Regions from separate parts of the Streptomyces sp. IBSBF 2435 genome, predicted to be linked through region 3. Evidence: riboswitches for the same ligand, from Rfam matches in the RefSeq annotation. Region 3 holds a riboswitch; each other region holds the start of a gene.
The links. A riboswitch is a leader RNA that binds a small molecule or an ion and turns the genes downstream of it on or off. The one in region 3 is predicted to bind cyclic di-AMP.
Positions count from the first base shown of each region.

Region 1: linked by a shared signal. The riboswitch ahead of V7E46_RS12200 (transglycosylase family protein) and the one ahead of V7E46_RS08700 (C40 family peptidase) in region 3 are both predicted to bind cyclic di-AMP.
Region 2: linked by a shared signal. The riboswitch ahead of V7E46_RS10210 (M23 family metallopeptidase) and the one ahead of V7E46_RS08700 (C40 family peptidase) in region 3 are both predicted to bind cyclic di-AMP.

Region 1 is NZ_JAJSYW010000047.1:26,364-31,101, reverse strand. It holds gene V7E46_RS12210 (FtsB family cell division protein) at 1-524, opposite strand, end outside; gene eno (phosphopyruvate hydratase) at 692-1,972, opposite strand; gene V7E46_RS12200 (transglycosylase family protein) at 2,227-2,928, opposite strand; cyclic di-AMP (ydaO/yuaA leader) riboswitch at 2,932-3,148, opposite strand; gene V7E46_RS12195 (LysM peptidoglycan-binding domain-containing protein) at 3,461-3,946, opposite strand; partial or broken gene V7E46_RS12190 (transglycosylase family protein) at 4,074-4,211, opposite strand; gene V7E46_RS12185 (cytochrome P450 family protein) at 4,564-4,738, opposite strand, start outside.
Region 2 is NZ_JAJSYW010000037.1:584-5,321, forward strand. It holds gene V7E46_RS10200 (uridine kinase) at 1-579, shown strand, start outside; gene V7E46_RS10205 (GNAT family N-acetyltransferase) at 801-1,817, shown strand; cyclic di-AMP (ydaO/yuaA leader) riboswitch at 2,206-2,395, shown strand; gene V7E46_RS10210 (M23 family metallopeptidase) at 2,401-3,222, shown strand; gene V7E46_RS10215 (helix-turn-helix transcriptional regulator) at 3,321-4,738, opposite strand, start outside.
Region 3 is NZ_JAJSYW010000030.1:20,724-25,461, reverse strand. It holds gene pcrA (DNA helicase PcrA) at 1-107, opposite strand, end outside; gene V7E46_RS08705 (C40 family peptidase) at 301-1,422, shown strand; cyclic di-AMP (ydaO/yuaA leader) riboswitch at 1,574-1,730, shown strand; gene V7E46_RS08700 (C40 family peptidase) at 1,738-2,778, shown strand; gene V7E46_RS08695 (C40 family peptidase) at 3,111-4,286, shown strand; gene V7E46_RS08690 (hypothetical protein) at 4,553-4,738, shown strand, end outside.

The sequences.
Region 1 (4,738 bases), on a different contig from region 3:
CACTGCCGTGGCAGTGCGGCGGCGTCGGCATGGTCCACGCCGTCCCACAGGTTCGTGTACCAGGGGCGGTGGGCGGCGGCCGCCGCCTGCCCGCCGCCGTCGCCCGGACTGCCCGCGCTCTTGTGCCGCGTGCCCGAGGAGCCGCCGGTGGGCGCCGGGCTTGCCACGGAATAGCCGTTCTCACCCGGCATCACATAGTGCAGCTGCGTGCGGGCCTGGGTGCGGACGTACTCCGGGTCCTGCCAGCGGGCCTTCTGCTCGCGCAGCTGCTCGACCTTCTGCCGCGCCTGCTGCGCCTCGCGGCGCTGGTCGGCGATGTCGGAGCGCTGGGCGATGTACTGCCGCATCGGGTAGGCCAGGGCGATCACCAGGGCGCACAGCACCAGCGCGAGCAGCGCCGCCCGCCCGGTGAGCCTGTTGCGCCGGGCCGGCCGACGTGCCGCGGCGGCGCGGTAGACCCGCGCCTGCGCCTCCTGGCCCATGGCCTTGAGCCGGGCCGTGGTGGAGAACCGGTCGGACCCCACGCCGTCGCTCCCCTCGTACGTCCTGCGGGACGCATGCACGTCCTCGGGGGACGAACATACTGCCCCGCCTGTCGTGACGCCGGTACGTCCCCGCCGCACGGTACGGGACCGGGCGCGGGGACGTACGGGCGCGGGGGCCGACCCCCGGCGGCGTCAGCCGCTGCGCGTCAGCCCTTGAAGCGCGGGAAGGCGCTGCGGCCCGCGTAGACCGCCGCGTCGTCCAGGATCTCCTCGATACGCAGCAGCTGGTTGTACTTGGCGACGCGCTCGGAGCGGGCCGGGGCACCGGTCTTGATCTGGCCGCAGTTGGTGGCGACGGCCAGGTCGGCGATGGTGACGTCCTCGGTCTCGCCCGAGCGGTGCGACATCATGCACTTGTAGCCGCTGCGCTGGGCCAGCTCGACGGCGTCCAGCGTCTCGGTCAGCGAGCCGATCTGGTTGACCTTCACCAGCAGCGCGTTGGCCGTGTCGTTGTCGATGCCCTTCTGCAGGCGCTCGGGGTTGGTGACGAACAGGTCGTCGCCGACGATCTGCACCTTGCCGCCGAGCTTCTCGGTGAGGACCTTCCAGCCCGACCAGTCGTCCTCGAACAGCGGGTCCTCGATGGAGACCAGCGGGTAGGCCGCGACCAGCTCCTCGTAGTACTCGGTCATCTCGGCGGCCGAGCGCTGCTTGCCCTCGAAGTCGTAACTGCCGTCCTTGTAGAACTCGGAGGCGGCCACGTCCAGGGCGAGCGCGATGTCCTGGCCGGGCGTGTAGCCGGCCTGCTTGATCGCCTCGATGATCAGGTCGAGCGCGTCGCGGTTGGAGCCGAGGTTCGGCGCGAACCCGCCCTCGTCGCCCAGACCCGTGGACAGGCCGCGGGTCTTGAGCACGCCCTTGAGGGTGTGGTAGACCTCGGCGCCCCAGCGCAGTGCCTCGGAGAAGGACTCCGCGCCGATCGGCGCGATCATGAACTCCTGGATGTCGACGTTGGAGTCCGCGTGCGATCCGCCGTTGAGGATGTTCATCATCGGGACCGGCAGCACATGCGCGTTCGGGCCGCCGAGGTAGCGGAAGAGCGGCAGGTCGGAGGCCTCGGAGGCGGCGTGCGCGACCGCCAGCGACACGCCGAGGATGGCGTTGGCGCCGAGCGAGGACTTGTCGGGAGTGGCGTCCAGGTCGAACATCGCCTGGTCGATCAGCCGCTGCTCGGTGGCGTCGTAGCCGACCAGCTCCGGGCCGATCTGCTCGATCACGGCGAGGACGGCCTTCTCGACGCCCTTGCCCTGGTAGCGGTTCTTGTCGCCGTCGCGGAGTTCGAGGGCCTCGAAGGCGCCGGTGGAAGCGCCGGACGGCACTGCGGCCCGGCCCGTGCTGCCGTCATCGAGGCCGACCTCGACCTCGACGGTGGGGTTGCCTCGCGAGTCGAGGATTTCCCGGGCTACGACGACGTCGATGGACGGCACGTTGTCTCCTTCAGATGATGTCTTCTCGTCTTTTCCGGGACGAGCCTAACCGCCTGGGGCATCCGTACCGGTCCTCGGCCCGGCCCCTGAGACGGAAAACCGGCCGGGTACGCGGCGCCCGGAGGCGAGCCGCGTACCCGGCCGGCCGGTGAGGTCCCGCCCGGGGGATCACCCGGGCGTCAGCCGGGTGACGCCCGGGGATCGGTCCGTGATCCTGCCGGTGGACAACCCGGCAGCAGGCCGGTGATCAGCCGTCAGCCGAGGTGCAGGTGCTGACCCGGGAAGATCAGGTCGGCGTCCTTGACGCTGTCCTTGTTGAGGTCGAAGAGCTTGTGCCAGCCGCCGGCCACGTGGTGGCTCGCGGCGATGCCGGACAGGCTGTCGCCGGACACGACGGTGTAGTCACCCTTGTGGCCGGAGTGCCGCTGCCAGTCCGTGGCGGTGTTCTTTGCGGGCTTGGCGGGCTTGGCGGCCTTGGCAGGCTTGGCCGTGCTCTTCGCCGGGGCGGTCTTCTTGGCCGGGGTGGTCTTCTTGGCCGAGGTGGAGCTGGACGACGAGGAGGACGAGCCGCCGGGGTTGATGTCGGGCGACGGGCCGCCCGACGTCAGGCCGCCGGCCGACGCGCAGGACCAGGCGCCGGGGCCCTGGATGGCGAGCAGCTTCTCGGCGGCCGCGATCTGCTGGTCCTTGGTGGCCAGGTCGGCGCGGGAGGCGTACTGCAGGCCGCCGGCCGCTTCCCAGCTGGACTGCGAGAACTGCAGGCCGCCGTAGTAGCCGTTGCCGGTGTTGATCGACCAGTTGCCACCGGACTCGCACTGTGCGACGGCGTCCCAGGTGGCCACGGAAGCGGCCGAGGAGGACGTGGCGCCGATCAGCGGCAGGGCGATGGCGGTACCGGCGACACCGGCGAACGTGGCGAATCGGACCATCTTTGAGGCGCGACGGTGCTTACCCATGTGTGTGTTCCTCACCGACGCCTACGAGGTCAGCTGTCGGGTTCGGGCGTGAGTTGCCCGGCCGGCACCCGCTGTACGTACACGGATGACCGGCTTCACCCCGAGCCGGACCGGTGGCGTGGGCGTCGCAGCGGCGTGCTGTCCGTGCCGCGCGGCGTACTGCCTCTGGTCCGGCGGAAGACCGTGGGTCCCCCGCTCCTGCCTGCGGCGCTTTCGCGTCGACTGTTCCCGTGGGTGCGGCGGCAGGACTCGGCGTTCCGCTCCGACGGGGCCCGCTGTGGCGGGCGCTTAGACGTTAAGCACACCGGACCCGGTTGAACAAACACTCGCGTTTCGGGCGCCAACTGCCGTCCGGCATTCGGGGGCTGGACGAATCCGCAGGTCGGAACGCCGGATTTCAGCAGGGAGCGAGCAGCCGGTCACAGGAGGGGAGAGAGCCTTGTCACATCGCCGCGCGACCTGGAAGTACCGTACGTCCGTTTTGTCAGTCGGCCCGTACGGCACGGAAGTTCGACCTTCCGGCGGTCACGGCTCAGCCGAGATTCAGGATCTGTCCGGGTTTGATGAGGTTTGGATTGTCGCCGATCACTTGGTGGTTGGCGTCGTACAGCTGACCCCATCCACCGGCGACGTCATGATCGGCGGCGATCCCGGACAGCGAGTCGCCCTCGCCCACCTTGTACGTACCCGGGTCCGTACCGGCGCTCGCGCCCGTATTGCCGGTGTTGCCGGTCTCGTTGACATCCGCGGTGTTCGCGGTGACCGCGGTGGTTTCGGTGCGGGTCGCCCGGTCGGCCGCGGCCAGCGCCTCGTCGGAAGGGCTGTACGGGCGCCCGTGGCGCCCGCCCCCGTCCGTGGGGGTACCGGGGTCCGCGGGGTCCGACGGGGCGGCGGGAGGAGCGCTCTGCGTGGGCGCGGCGGGGTCGGCCGCAGGGGGCGTCACCGTGCCCGAGGCGGGGTCGGTCGGCGTACCGGCGGCCGGCGGCGCGGTGGTCGGCGTGCCGGCGGCCGGCGGCACGGCGGGCGGTGCCGGTCTGGCCGGTGCCGGGTGTCCCGGTGTCCGTGACCAGTCCGGTGCCCTGCTCGCAGCCGGGCCAGGCGTCGGGGCCGAGATCGGCCAGGATCTTCTCCGCCACGGCTATCTGCTGCGCCCGGGAGGCCATGTCGGGCCGCGAGGCGTAGACCGTGCCGCCGTACTGGCTCCAGGTGTCCTGGGTGATGGCGAGGCCGCCGTAGAAGCCGTTGTGGGTGTCGGCGTTCCACAGGCCGCCGGTCTCGCACATCGCGACCTTGTCCCAGGTGCCGGCCTCCGTGGCGTGCGCGGCGCCCGCGCCGGCTCCCAGCAGCGGCAGCGCGAGTCCCGCGCCGGTCGCCGCGACCGTCACCATGGCCGCTGGGGCCTGGCGGGGACGTCGGTGCCTGCCGTTCCCTGACGAGAGCATGCGGTCGCCTTTCCTCACAGCCTTACGCGCCCGCGCGTCCCGCCGTCACCGGCAAGTGCCGCGCACCGTGGGGTCCGGCGCGTCCCGCGAGCCGAGCGTGCCTCGCGTTGACCGCAGAACGTAGCGGTGTTGGCCAGGGGATCACAAGTCGATGTAGCGCTCATCACGTCGCGGTCACGGCCCTGACGTACGGTCACTTCCCGTGCGGCGCCACGGGTGTGAACGCCACCGGCAGGGTCCGCAGCCCACGCATGATCAGACCGCCGCGCCAGCGCAGGTCACCGGGATCGGCGGCCAGCCGCAGGTCGGGCAGCCGGGTGAGCAGCGTCGCCAGCGCGGTCCTCGCCTCCAGCCGAGCCAGCGGGGCG
Region 2 (4,738 bases), on a different contig from region 3:
CGGATCACCGCGGCTCCGCCGCCCGCGGGCCCCTGGTGGCGCGTCGCGGTGGACGGTGCGCCCGCCGCCGGCACCGCCGACCTCGCGGACGCGCTGGCGGCCGCGCTGCCCGCGCTCGGTCACCCCGTGCTGAGGGTGCGCTCGGCCGGCTTCTGGCGGCCCGCCTCGCAGCGCCTGGAGTACGGGCACGAGGACGTGGACGCGTACTACCAGCTGTGGCTGGACACCGGCGCCCTGCGCCGCGAGGTGCTCGACCCGCTGGGACCCGGCGGCACCGGCCGCGCCCTGCCGTCGCTGCGCGACGCCGGCACCGACCGCTCCACCCGGGCGGAATATGTGACGCTGCCGCCCGGCGGCGTCCTCGTGCTGGACGGCCCGCTGCTGCTCGGCCAGGGCCTGCCGCTGGACCTGACGGTCCATCTGCGGCTGTCGCGGGCCGCGCTGGAGCGGCGTACGGAAGCGGCCGAGCGCTGGACGCTGCCCGCTTACGAGCGCTACGCCCGCGAGGCGCTGCCGGAGGAGAGCGCCGATGTCCTGGTGCGTGCCGACGACCCGCGGCACCCGGCCTGGACCGGCTGAGGGCAGGCGCGCCGTACCGGGACCGGCGCGGCAAACGGGTGCCGCGGCCCGGCCCCGACCGCCGCGGCAAACGGCGCCGCACCCCGGCCCGGACGGGCGCGGCAAACGGGCGCCGCGCCCGTTCCCGGAGTGGCTGAAGGCCCCGCCCCGCACCGGTTGGCGGCCCCTGGACGTCCCGCCTTGCCCTGGGGGTGCGCACGCCGCTAGCGTCCTCGAACACCATGACTGTCGCCACCGCGCCGCTGACCGCCGAGCACATACCCCTGGCCGTGCAGCGCTACGACCGCTGGTTCTCGCGCGCCCGGCTTCCCCCCTCCCAGCGGTCCTGGCTGGCGGACGGACCTGTGCGCGGCGACGAGTTGGTGGGCAAGCTGCACGCCGTGCCCGGCCTCGAATCCTGCCGCGCGCTGGACGGCGACGGCAATCTGATCGGCTACCTCGCCGCCCAGCCGGTCACCCTCGCCCCGGACGACCCGGCGGCGCTGCGCACCCACCCGCGCTCCGCCCTGGTCCCCTACGGCGGCCACGCGCTGCCCGGCGGCCGGGAGACCGAGGTGCTGCGCTCGCTGTACGCCCGGATCGCCGACCGGCTGGTCGCCGACCGCCGTCTGGTCCACTACGTACAGGTGCCGGCCGGCGAGATCGCCACCGCCCCCTGGTCCGACCTCGGCTTCGGGCGCGAGCTGGTGCACGGCCTGATGGCGGTCAAGGCCAGGGGCCGCCAGCCGCGCGGCGTCGACGGCCTCGGCATCCGCCGGGCCGGCCCCGGCGACCTGCCGCAGATCGGCCGGATGGCCGCCGAGTCCTCCCGGCGGCAGCGCGAGTCGGCGATGTTCCAGCCGCAGCCGGAGGGCGCGCTCGCCGCGCTGCGGCTGCACTACGCCGACGCGCTCGCCGACCCGCGCTGCGGCGCCTGGATCGCGTCCCGCAGGGGCGAGGAGATCGCCATGGTGCTGGTCGTCCCGGCCGTCGCCGACCCGGTGACACCCGAAGCCTGCGTCGAACTCGCCGAGGCGTACGTGGCGCCCGCCGCGCGCGGCGAGGGCATCAGCCGGGTGCTGCTGGCCACCGCGCTGGCCTGGGCCTACGACGGCGGCCACCGCTACATGTCGGCCCGCTGGCACTCCGCCTCCCCGCTGGCCGCCGGACACTGGCCCGCGGTCGGCTTCCGGCCGGTGGGCTACCGGCTCAGCAGGACGCTGGACGCGCGGATCGGCGGAGCGCCGGGCAGCTACTGACGGGCGGACCGGCGCCCTGTCGGCCGCGACTCAGGGCACATCCGAAACGGCCGTACATATCCGGCATTTCACGGTGATGCGGGTCACCTCCGGCTCGTCGTGTGACCGGCGTCATGGTGTGAACACGGTCCGGCTTCCCCGGACCACCCGCTGTTCACGGCGCGGCCCGTTTCTCACCCCGCGCACCCCGCCGCTCGACCCGCCGTGACCGGCGCGCACACGTACCGGTGCGCGCGGATGGCGAGGAGTAACCACCGGTACGGGCGGAATGGTGCGGCATGCCGCGTTTGGTTGCCCGCCGCTCGGGGCGTCGTCTAGCTTCGCCCTACCGCGGGCCGGACGTCCGCGAGATCCGCCGGGCGGAACGCCGAATCCTGCCGCCGCCCGGTCACCGGAACAGCCGAGCATTCAGGGCAGGAGCGGGGGACCCAGGCAAGCCGCCGTCCGGGAGGACCCGGACGGCTCGGGGTGAAGCCGCACTGCCGTACGCGCGCCGCACAGCGCGACCACGGCGGACCGCGGCCGGGCATCTCCTGCCCGAACCCGACAGCTCACCTCGCAGGCGTAGGAGAGGAAATCCCCCATGCCCGCAAAGGGACAGCACCGCAAGCCCCGCTCACTCAACCGCCTCACCCGCGTGTGCATCGCCGCGGGCACCGGAGGCGTCGCCCTCGTGGTGCCGCTGGTCGGCGTCGCCCACGCGTCGGCCGCCGAGCCGGCCAAGGCGCCGGCCGTGTCCGCCAAGGCCCAGCAGTACACCGTGGTCCCCGGCGACACGCTGGCGAAGATCGCCGCCGCCCACCACGTCAAGGGCGGCTGGAAGCCGCTCTACGAGGCCAACAAGAAGGTCATCGGCGCCAACCCCGGCCTGATCCGGCCCGGCCTGCACCTCACGCTGAACACCGCCCCGGTCAAGGCCGCCCCGGCCCCGGCGGCGAAGACCGCGTCCGCCCCGGCTGCGAAGGCGGCGCCCGCCGCCGTGAAGGCCGCAAGCTCCACCGCCTACAGCAAGCCGGTCGGCGACGCCGCGATCGGTACGCAGTACCACGCCGAAGGCTCCAACTGGTCCTCCGGCTACCACACCGGTGTCGACTTCCTGGTCAACAGCGACACCCCGGTCCACTCGGTGGCCGCGGGCACCGTGGTGCACGCCGGCGCGGACGGCGCCTACGGCAACGACGTGATCATCCAGCACGCCGACGGCAAGTACACCCTGTACGGGCACCTGACCGACCCGGTGGTCTCGGTCGGCCAGACCGTCACCTCCGGCCAGGAGATCGGCATCTCCGGCGCGACCGGCAACGTCACCGGGCCGCACCTGCACTTCGAGGTGCGCACCACCCCGGACTACGGCTCCGACATCGACCCGGTCGCCTACCTCGCGGCGCACGGCGTCACCGTCTGACCCTCCGGCGCGCCCCCCGAGAACGTGCCCGCCCGGATTCCATCCCCGGGCGGGCACCGCCTTTTCCCCGGCCGCTCCCCGGCATCCTTCGGTCCCGGCTACCCGAACATCCCGGCCAGCTCGCCGCGCGAGACCACACCGAGCTTCGGATACGCCTTGTAGAGGTGGTAGCCGACCGTCCGCGGACTGAGGAACAGCCGGGCCGCGATGTCCTTGTTCGACAGGCCCTCCGCGGCCAGCCGCACGATCTGCGACTCCTGCGGGGTGAGCCCCGCCGCCGCGTCCACCGGGCCGCCGTCCCCGGCCGCCTCCGGCACCGTGCCGCCCGCCGCGCCCAGCTCACCGCGCGCCCGGTCCGCCCACGGGTGCGCGCCGAGCCGCTCGAAGGTGTCCAGGGCACCGCGCAGCCGCACCCGGGCCTCGTTCTTGCGCCGCGCCCGCCGCAGCCACTCCCCGTACAGCAGCTCGGTGCGGGCCGACTCCATGGCACGCCGGTGCGGGTCGTGCGCCGCCAGCGCCTCGTGGAAGTACGCCTCCGCGCCGGTATCCGGCGCCCGCAGCGCCCGGCAGCGGGCCACCAGCGCCGCCGCCCACTCCTGGCGGGACCGCGCCGCCCATGCCTCGAACCGGGCGAAGGACGCGTCCGCCCGCCCGGGCTCGCCGACCCGGACCGCGGCCTCCACCAGGTCGGGCACACTGCGGGTCGCGCAGATGTGGTGGCGCACCGACTCCTCGCCGAGCAGCGCGAGCCGGTCCAGCGCCGCCCGGGCGCGGCCGAGCCCCAGGTCCAGCAGGCCCTGGGACCAGTACGCCCAGGGCGCGCCCGGTGCCATCGCCGTACCCGAGCCGCCCGCGAGGGCCGCGTCCACCATGCGGCGGCAGCCGTCCTCGTCACCGCGCAGCGCGGCGATGTGCGCCAGGGCGCTGCTCAGCTGGCTCACCCACTGCCGCTGGCCGGTGTCCGCCGCGATCCGCAGCCCCTCCGCGGCGGTCGCCGCGGCGTCGCCGTAGCGGCCGTCGAAGATCTCCGCCTCCGCGCGGAAGAACATGATCGTGGTGAGCCGCCCCACCCCGCCGCTCTCCCGGCTCTCCGCGGCCAGCGCCGTGGTCAGCTCGTGCGACTGGGCGTCCTGGCCGAGGGTGAGGCCCACCCCGCACAGCATCACCAGGTCCCGCGGGTCCACCCGCCCGCCGTGCGCCGCCCGCGCCGCCGCGGCGGCCTCGCCGACGGCCGGCGGCACCCGGCCGGCGGCGCCCCGGCCCAGCGCGCCGGTCAGGAAGCCGGCGACCGGCAGGATCGGGGCGCCGGCGGGCAGCCGCAGCGCCGCCAGCCGCTCGACGGTGTCGGCGACCTCCTCCGCGCCGAGATACCACGCGGTGTGCGTGGCCTGCACCAGCATCCGCGCCGCCCGCGCCGGATCGGTCCCGGCGACCAGCGCGGCGCCCTCGATGAGCACCCGGTGCGCCCCGGGGAAGTCGCCCTCCCAGAAGCCGGCCAGCCCCCGTACGTGCAAGG
Region 3 (4,738 bases):
CCGCCGCCAGCGCCCCAGTCCTCCGGGGGCGGCGGTGCGTCGGGGTCGGCGGGTTCCGGCGCCACGTGCAGACCGGGCAGGAAGTCGTCGTCAAAGAGGCTGCTCATCGCCTCCCGAGTCTAGAGGCCCGCACCGACAGTGGCGCCCGCTTCCCCGCCGGTAGCACCTTTTACACCCTCCGTGACATCCGGACTTGATTACGAAAAGGTATCGGGCCTATCGGACACCGCTCTTCCCAGCGGCGCCGACGTGCGGCTACGGTGCCGCACCAGGCAGCATCCGGAAGGAGTCCGCCCGGCAATGGCGACGCACCGTAAGGCCCGCACCGCGATACTCACCGCCCCGCGCACCGCCGTGGGGCTGACGACGGCCGCCCTGGCCACCGTGACCCTGTTCTCCGAGACCGCGGGCGCCGCGCCCGCGACCCCCGCGCCGCAGCCGTCGATCGCCCAGGTGAAGGCGAAGGTCGACGCGCTGACGCACCAGGCGGAGGTGGCGACCGAGCACTACAACGGCGCCAAGGAGAAGGCGAGCCAGCAGAACGCCACCGTCAACAAGCTGCTGGCGCAGGCGGCGCAGAAGACGCAGGCGCTGAACGACTCGCGCCGGCTGCTCGGGCAGTACGCCGCCGCGCAGTACCGCTCGGGCGGTGACGACTCGACCGGGCGCTTCCTGCTGGCCGACGACCCGCAGGACCTGCTGGACCAGGCGCATCTGACGAGCCTGCTGGGCAAGCGGCAGAAGTCGGCCGTCGAGTCCTACCGGGTGCAGCAGGCGGCGGCCACCCAGCAGCGCATCGAGGCGGCCAAGAGCCTGGCGACGCTGACCACCCAGCAGGCGCAGCTGCGTACCGCCAAGGCCGATGTGCAGACCAAGCTGGGCGCGGCCCAGACGCTGCTGAACAGCCTCACCGCGCAGGAGAAGGCCCGGCTCGCGGCGCTCCAGGCCCAGCAGGAGGCGGAGGCCAGGAGGAAGGCCGCCGCCATCGCGGCGCAGGAGAAGGCCAAGGCGGAGACGGCGGAGAAGGCCGGTACGACCGCGGGCACGACCGCGCACACCGTCCCGGCGAACGCGTCGGTGTCGGCCAAGGCCATCGCCTTCGCGCGCGGCCAGTTGGGCAAGCCGTACGTGTGGGGCGCGACGGGGCCCGACTCCTTCGACTGCTCGGGCCTGACGCAGGCGGCGTACAGGGCGGCCGGCATCCGGCTGCCGCGGACCACGGGCGAGCAGGTGGACGTCGGCACCCGGGTGTCGCAGTCGGACCTGGAGCCGGGCGACCTGATCTTCTTCTACAGCGACGCCAGCCACGTCGGCCTCTACATCGGCGGCGGCAACATGATCCACGCTCCGCACACGGGAACGGTCGTCAAGGTCGCCCCGATCACCGAAATGCCGATCTATGCGGCGGTTCGTCCGTACTGATCCCGCACGGAATCCGTACCGGCCGATCACAAACCGTAAGATCACAAAGCGATTTCGGTCACGTTGCAATCCAAACGTCCCAACTTTCGGAGAAGTTGAGTACGGTATCCCGCTAGGTGGTGCGTTCCCCGCCGGTGAAAATGCCGGCACCGCGCCGCCTCCGCTCAATCCGGCCCAGGCCGGAACCGGGGACCCACCACGCGCCATTGGGGTGAATCGGGACAGACGCCGGAAAGCGTTCGACCCGTAGGGCTACCTTCCCAGCCCGAACCCGTCAGCTAACCCGGTCGGCGGTTCACGGAAGGAGTCGCCTTCGTGGCGTCGCACCGCAAGCCGCGTCCGCGGATACTCGCCTCGACCGCCCCCCGTGCGGCGGTCGGCGTCACCGCGGCGGCCATCGCCTCGGTCACCCTGCTCAGCGAAAGCGCGAGCGCGGCTCCCGCGAAGCCCAAGCCCTCGATCACCGAGGTCAAGGCGCAGATCGACACCCTGAACCAGCAGGCCGAGGTCGCCACGCAGAATTACGACCAGGCCAAGGAAAAGACCGAGACCCAGCGCGACAAGACCAACCAGCTGCTCGCGCAGGTCGCCCAGAAGACCCAGCAGATGAACGAGTCGCGCCGGGTTCTGGGCCAGTTCGCCAGCGAGCAGTACCGCGACGGCGGTATCGACCAGACCGTGCAGCTGCTGCTCGCCGCCGACCCCGAGCAGTTCCTGAACCAGTCGCACATGGTCAGCCAGCTGTCCGCGACCCAGGCCGACGCGCTCAAGAACTTCCAGATCCAGCAGGAGCAGGCCTCGATCCAGCGGGCGCAGGCCACCGCGAGCCTGACCCAGCTCACCACCGCGCAAAAGCAGCTGACCACCCAGAAGAACACGGTGCAGACCAAGCTCGCCGCCGCTCAGAAGCTGCTGAACAGCCTCACCGCCGAGCAGCGCGCCAAGGTCGCGACCATCCACAAGGGCTCGACCTCGACCACGAGTTACACCTACAGCGGGCCCGCCTCCGGCCGCGCCGCCGCCGCGATCAGCTTCGCGCTCGCCCAGCGCGGCAAGCCGTACGTCTACGGCGCCACGGGTCCCGGCTCGTACGACTGCTCGGGCCTGACCGGGGCGGCCTACCGCGCCGCGGGCGTCACCCTCGGGCGGACCACGTACGACCAGGCCAAGCAGGGCGTCGCCGTCTCGAAGGCCGACCTGCGGCCCGGTGACCTGGTCTTCTTCTACTCCGGGCTGTCCCATGTGGGCATCTACCTGGGCAACGGCCAGATCGTGCACGCCCCGCACACCGGCGCGTTCGTCGAGGTCGCCCCGCTCAGCTGGATGCCCTTCGCCACCGCCCGCCGCGTGGCCTGACCGCGGCCCGCTTCCACGGGTCGCGGCAGCGGGGCCGCCAGCCGGGCCGGCAGCCGGAAAAACGGCCGATCGGTCAGGTTGGGTCGCACCAGGGCCCGGTCACCGGTCGAACGGCGGTCGTTTCCTTGCAGGGGTCGGCCGATAGGGGGCAGTCCCGGTCAGTGCCGCCCGGCGCGCCCCCCGGCAGGTTTAGCGTCGCTCCCCAGGTGGCCGACACCCCTTGCCGTCCCGGTCAGGACGGCACCGGTCACCCCCGCCGAAGGCCCGGCGGTGTCCTGCTCCCCCGTGCAGGCGCCGCCGGGCCGTCCCCTGGAAGGAGTGACGGCCCCGCAATGGCCTCACACAGTCCCGCCCGCACTCCCGCCCACCGCAAGAAGCGCACCGGCTCAGCCACCGGCCCGGCCGAAAGCGACAGCACCACCGGCAGCACGCGCACCACCAGCACCACCAGCAGTACCCGCAGTACCCGCGCCACCCGCGGCGCCCGCACGACCGTCCGGATCAGCGTCACGCTCGCGCTCGCGTCCGCCGCCTCCGTCTCGCTGTTCGGCGAGACCGGGTACGCCGACCCGCAGCTCACCCCGGCGCAGGTCGGTACGAAGGTGGCAGCGCTCTACCAGCAGGCGGAGCAGGCCACGGAGGACTACGACGGAGCCAAGGTGCAGGCCGACACCGCGAGCGCGGCGGTCGCCGCCCTCCAAAACGAACTCGCCCGCAAGACCGCGACGCTGAACAGCACCAGGGACGCGCTGGGCGGTATCGCCGCCGCGCAGTACCGCTCGGGCGGCATCGACCCGCTGCTGCAACTCGCGCTCAGCTCCGACCCCGACAGCTATCTCGCGCGGGCGTCGTACCTCAACCAGGCGGGCACCCAGCAGAGCGCCGCGCTGGCCCAACTGGCCGCGCAGCAGCAGGACATCGCCCGCACCCGGGCCCAGGCCACGGACAGACTCGCCGACCTGCGGGCCGCGCAGGCCAAAGTCGCCGACCACAAGCGCACCCTCCAGGCGAAACTCGCCGCCGCCCAGGCGCTGCTGGCCCGGCTGACCACGGCCCAGCGCGCGGCGGTCGCGGCCTCCGACGGCCCCGGCTCACCGGCGGGCGCGTCCGCCGCCCGGGACACCGTACGGGTCCCGCTCGCCGCGATCGGGGCGCCGTCCCCGCGCGCCGCCCAGGCGGTGGCGTTCGCCTACCGCGCGCTCGGCCTGCCGTACGTGTGGGGCTCGACGGGACCGAACGCGTACGACTGCTCGGGTCTGACGCAGGCGGCCTGGCGGTCCGCCGGGGTGTCACTGCCCCGCACCACCTACACCCAGATCAACGCCGGCACCCGGGTCTCCCGGTCCGAACTCCAGCCCGGCGACCTGGTGTTCTTCTACTCGGGTGTGAGCCATGTCGGCCTCTACATCGGCGGCGGCAACATGATCCACGCGCCGCACCCCGGCTCCCCGGTCCGTATCGCCCCGATCAGCGAGATGCCTTTCGCGGGGGCGGTACGTCCCGGTTGAGCCGGGGCGCGGCGGCGGACCTGTTGAGCCGGAGCCCGGCGGCGGCTCCGGCGTCACCCCGCCTCGGGCGGTGCCGGAGCCCGGCACCGCCGCCCGGTACTTGCCGGTCGCCGCGGCCTGCGCCCTGGCGCCGAACAGCCCGTACGCCCACAGGCGCGGCCAGGCCCGCGGTGACGGCCGCCCGCGGCCCCGGGCGCACGGGGAAGTCCCTTGGTCCGGTCGGATGCGGCTTCTACGATGGGTGGGTCGACAGGGGGTGAGACGCCATGGCGGCGCTGACGAGAACGGTGGCCTGGTGCGGGGTCGGCCTGGGAGCGGCGGCATCGGTCGCGCTCGTGGTGGCGGCCTTCACCGCCGGCCTCGACACCGCAGGGCAGTGGTCCGGGATCGCGGGGGCCGTCGTGGCACTGGGTACGTTCTCCGCGTCGATGTACGCGCTCGCCGGCCCAAGG